DNA from 2 places in the Micromonospora sp. DT4 genome. Region 2 is predicted to be linked to the other one. Evidence: riboswitches for the same ligand, from Rfam matches in the RefSeq annotation. Region 2 holds a riboswitch; the other holds the start of a gene.
The links. A riboswitch is a leader RNA that binds a small molecule or an ion and turns the genes downstream of it on or off. The one in region 2 is predicted to bind cobalamin.
Positions count from the first base shown of each region.

Region 1 (2,456 bases), on a different contig from region 2:
CTGGTCGGGGGCGACGGGATATCCCTGGCCGCCCGGCTCGGTGTCGAGCACGAGGCGACCGCGCAGCGGCTCTGGGAGGTCGCCGCCGACGCCCAGTGGCGGTGGCGGGATCGGGCCGAGGATCCGCTGCTTCCGCTGACCCAGCGGCGCGGCGCGGAGGTGGTCGTGCGTAGCTGTGAGGGGATGCTGGCCGAGCTCGCCGCCGGCGGCCGCTGAGCGGCCGCGAGTCCACCCGGGACGCTTCGGGCGCGTTTCCCCCGATCGGCTGACCCTCGGCGGGTTGTGCATCGCGCGTCGGCGACGCCGGTGCGGACGGTCGATGCCGGTGTCGGGAGGCGGCCGTCGAGCCGATCCGCCGGAGCCTGGTCCGTCCTTGCCGCCCCGAATCTGGGGCAGCTCTACAGGAGCCGTGGTCGACCCTCGTCACCCGCTCACGGCAGACGGGGGCGCGCTCAGCCGGAGCTGCCATCGTCGGCCATGGGGCGGGCCGATGAGAACGGCCTCGCCCCCGTGCGGCGCGGCGTCCGGCGCGGTCAGCCACTCGCGCAGCGCGTCGGGCCGTGTCGCGGCGATCTCCTGAAGGGCCCGGCCGGTCCACTCGCCGTAGTCGCAGTCGGCCAGCGCCGCCTCCACGACGGGCGTCAGGCCGAGGGCGTACGCGGGCCTGCCGCAGGGCGGCGAAGAGCAGGCCGATCCCGGTCCACAGCACCGTCCGGGTGCCGAGCGAGGCGAGCCGGACCGTGACGAACGTGGGTGTGGTGCCGGTGCCGGTCAGTGGCGGACGCGACACGCCCGGGCCCGACATGTGGGGTGTGACAAACGTGGTCGGCCCTATATATGGTGTCGAGGCAGCTGGTTCGGCCACTCGTCGCGAGTGGTCGAGGCAAGAGGGAACCCGGTGTGAACCCGGGACTGCCCCGCAGCGGTGAGTGGGAACGACCGCCGTCATCAGCACTGGGCCACCGGCCTGGGAAGCGACGGCCAGTAGGTGACCGGGCAGGCCCGGTCGCGCCCGCGAGTCCGAAGACCTGCCAGCGCGCCGCGTACCCGAACTCCGGGTGCGCGGTGGTCCGAGGCCGCGTGGGACGGCCGACGCCTCCTGACGCACGCCGCGCGGCGTGGCGTCCGACGGTGTCTGCCTCCTCGTGTCCGAAGGCCGCGAAGCTCTCGAACTCGCGAGGAGCAAGTGGTGACAGTCACCGAGGTGGTCCCGGTCAGCGGCGACACCCCGCGGCGGATTCCGATGTGGGTCCGCAAACGCGACGGCGGCACCGAGGCCGTGGACGTACACACGATCGTCCGCTCGGTCGAGCGGTGGGCCGACAACCTGCCCGACGTCGACCCGCTGCGGGTGGCGACCCGCACGATCAGCGGCCTCTTCGACGGCGCGACAACCGCCGAGTTGGTCCGGCTGACCATCCAGACGGCAGCCGAGATGATCGGCACGGAGCCGCAGTACTCACGCCTCGCCGCCCGGCTGCTGGCGAGCGACGTCGCGCGGGAGGTCAGCCGGCAGGGCATCGCCTCGTTCAGCGCGGCGATCCGGGCCGGCCACGCCGAGGGCCTGATCGGTGACGACACCGCCGCGTTCGTCGCCGCGCACGCCCGCACGTTCGACGACGCCGTCGACGCCGACGGTGACCGCCGGTTCGAGTACTTCGGCCTGCGCACGGTCTACGACCGGTACCTGCTGCGCCACCCCAGGACCCGGCTGGTGCTGGAGACCCCGCAGTACTGGCTGCTGCGGGTGGCCTGCGGCCTGTCGCGGAGGCCCGACGAGGCGGTCGACTTCTACCGGCTGATGTCCAGCCTCGCCTATCTGCCCAGTTCACCGACGTTGTTCAACTCCGGCACCCGGCACACGCAGATGTCCTCGTGCTACCTCGTGGACTCGCCGCGCGACGAGCTGGACTCGATCTACGCGCGTTACGCCCAGGTCGCCAACCTGTCCAAGTTCGCCGGCGGCATCGGCATCGCGTACTCCCGGGTCCGGTCCCGGGGCGCGCTGATCCGCGGCACCAACGGGCAGTCCAACGGGATCGTGCCGTGGTTGCGCACACTGGACGCGAGCGTCGCGGCGGTCAACCAGGGCGGCCGACGAAAGGGCGCGGCGTGCGTCTACCTGGAGCCGTGGCACCCGGACATCGAGGAGTTCCTCCAGCTCCGGGCCAACACGGGCGAGGACGCCCGGCGTACCCACAACCTCAACCTGGCCAACTGGATCCCGGACGAGTTCATGCGCCGGGTCGAGGCGGACGAGATGTGGTCGCTGTTCGACCCCGACGAGGTGCCCGAACTGCCGGACCTGTGGGGGGAACGGTTCGATGCCGCGTACCGGGCAGCCGAGGCGCAGGGTCGCTACGTGCGGCAGATGCCGGCGCGTGAGCTGTACGGAAAGATGATGCGGACCCTGGCCCAGACCGGCAACGGCTGGATGACCTTCAAGGACGCGGCCA
Region 1 is NZ_JBNCKT010000020.1:34,614-37,069, forward strand. Features, by position in the region: gene ACLQ24_RS09040 (hypothetical protein) at 1-216, shown strand, start outside; gene ACLQ24_RS09045 (histidine phosphatase family protein) at 424-645, opposite strand; cobalamin riboswitch at 837-1,051, shown strand; gene ACLQ24_RS09050 (ribonucleoside-diphosphate reductase subunit alpha) at 1,244-2,456, shown strand, end outside.
Region 1: another riboswitch for cobalamin. It lies ahead of ACLQ24_RS09050 (ribonucleoside-diphosphate reductase subunit alpha); the one in region 2 lies ahead of ACLQ24_RS27100 (hypothetical protein).

Region 2 (2,456 bases):
GAAGCCGTTGTCGACGTGGTCGCCGTCGGTGAGCTGCCCTACCAGGTAGGTGGCGACGGCCTTGACCTGGGCCTCGGTCGGCCGTGCCGGCTCGGTCGGCCCGTCCGTCGCAGTGGGCGTGGGGGTCGGTGTCGCCGACGGGGGCGGACCGCTCGCGCGTACCGACGCGGGGGTGAAGCTCGGTGCCCCGGTGGTGCCGCCGATGTCGGTGCCGCCGAAGACCCACGCTTCGACCTCACCCGGGCCGGGGCGCTGGGCCATGGCGCCGAGGGGGCTGTAGGTCCAGTGGTCCTGCCCGGCGGGGGCGATCCAGTAGGACCAGTAGGCCGACGCGGGCGGCGTCAACTGGCACGCCTCGTCGGCCGGCGTCGGGTATTCGGCACCGGTCTTGAAGGCGGGCGACCCGATGCGGCAGATGAAGCCGGGACCGTCGTGGGCGGTGCCGGTGGTGGTGAAGCCCGCCTCGTGCAGCAGGTCCAGGCCGGTGGTCGGGGTGGCGTCGCAGCCGCGCAACAGCGGCCCGCCCCACGCGCCGAAGTCGACCGCGACGATCGCGCCCTGGGTCGGGGTGCAGGAATCCAGCGGGTCGGCGAGCGCGGCGCGGGTCGGCACCACCAGCGCCACCGCGCCGAGCACCGCTGCGGCGACGGCCGCCAACCACGCCGCGGGAACACGCGACGTTCGACTGACCAGTGGGGACATGGCGACTCTCTCGGGGGTAGCGGCGCAGGCGCGGACGCGGACCCCGGGGACAAGTCCCGGAAACCTGGCTCCACGCCGTGTACCTCGACGGCGCTGCGGTGCACTATCCAGCCAGGTAATCCGACTCGTCCCGAGAACGGGACCTACGGCTGCGGGCCAGCGCCGGACTTTGACCGGCTTCCCCTGACTGCTGGATCGGGGCCATCGGACCACAAGGGCGACCACCCCGTCAACGCGAGGTCGTGTCATGTAGCTAACAGCGCGCGGTAAAGGCTTCCTCCCATACCGTGACCGCGTCATCGCGTGGGGGAACCCGGTGGGAATCCGGGGCTGACGCGCAACGGTGAGGACGGTCGCCGTCCCGAGCCCGACTACCCACGTGGTGACGCAGCACCTGCGGTATCCGTCCCACGCGTCCTGCGGCCGGCCGCCCCGCTCCCGCCGGCCCCTCCCGGGCTCTGGGTCGAGGCAGTCGTGCCCCGTACCCCAAGGAGACCCGATGTCCTCGCGCCTTTCCTCCACCAGTAGCCGGAGGCGTCTCGCGACAGTTCCCGCCGCCGCTCTGATCGCTTCGGTCGTCGCGGTCACGACCGGTGCCACGCCGGCCGCCGCGACCTCGACCGCCGCGCAGATCGCCACCGCCAGGACCAACGGTGTCGCCTATCTGCACACTCTGCAGGCCGCCGACGGCAGCTACGCCAGCGCTGGGCTGTCAAACGAGTGGGCGTTCAGCGCGTTCGCCCCCGCCGGCGTCGCGGCTGTGGACGTCTACCCCTCCGGCGACACGACCAAGAACGCCCGCACCGTCTACCGCAACCAACTCTCCGCCGCGTCCTGGCCGGGCACCTCCCCCGTCGTCACCGACTACGAGCGCGGCGTCCTGAACGCCTACGCCGCCGGCATCGACCCTGCCCGGGTCTCACCCGCCCGCAACCTGATCGCCGACACCATCGCCTACTGGCAGACCGGCTCGGCCGGCTACTATGGCCCGCCGGCGAACGTCAACGGCACCATCTTCGCCACCCTCGCCCTGGCCGGCGCGAAGACCCAGACCGGTGCCGCCCGCGTGCCGCAGGCACTGCTCGACCTCTCGATCACCCGGATCCGCAACAACCAGCACAACGACGGCGGCTGGACGTTCAGCCAGGCCGAGGGCAACCCCACGCAACTCGCCGCGGCCAGCGACATCGACATGACCGGCGCGGCCATGGCCGCCCTCTGCGCCGCCGGGGTACCCAACACCGACGCCGACGTCGTCCAGGCGAAGAACTTCCTCAAGGGCAAGCTCGTCAACGCCTCGGGTGCGTTCACCTCGATGTTCGGCGTCAACACCGACTCGAACGCGTGGGCCGTCTCCGGGCTCAACGCCTGTGGCATTCCGAGCCAGGGCTCCGACTTCACCACCACCGCCGGCAAGACCCCGATCGACTTCCTGCGCGCGCAGCAGCTCAGCGGCGGCGGGTTCAAGTACCTCACCACCAACACCACCCCATCGGCGTACGCCTCCATCGACGCTGTACGCGCCCTGGCCGGCGCGGGCTACACCGCCGCTCCCCCGACCCCGGTCACCGCCGGCGCGCCCACCTGGGTCGCGGCGAGCGGATTCACCGCCGGCACCGCCTCCCGGCTCGCCGTGATCATCGACAACGGCAGCGGAAGCGTCACGCCGTGCGCGGTCACGCTGACGCCGAGCGCCGCCACCAGCACCCTCGGCGCGGTGCTGGACGCCGCCGTCGGCACGGCCGCCCCCAGCG
Region 2 is NZ_JBNCKT010000160.1:239-2,694, reverse strand. Features, by position in the region: gene ACLQ24_RS27105 (prenyltransferase/squalene oxidase repeat-containing protein) at 1-702, opposite strand, end outside; cobalamin riboswitch at 796-911, opposite strand; cobalamin riboswitch at 979-1,099, shown strand; partial or broken gene ACLQ24_RS27100 (hypothetical protein) at 1,202-2,456, shown strand, end outside.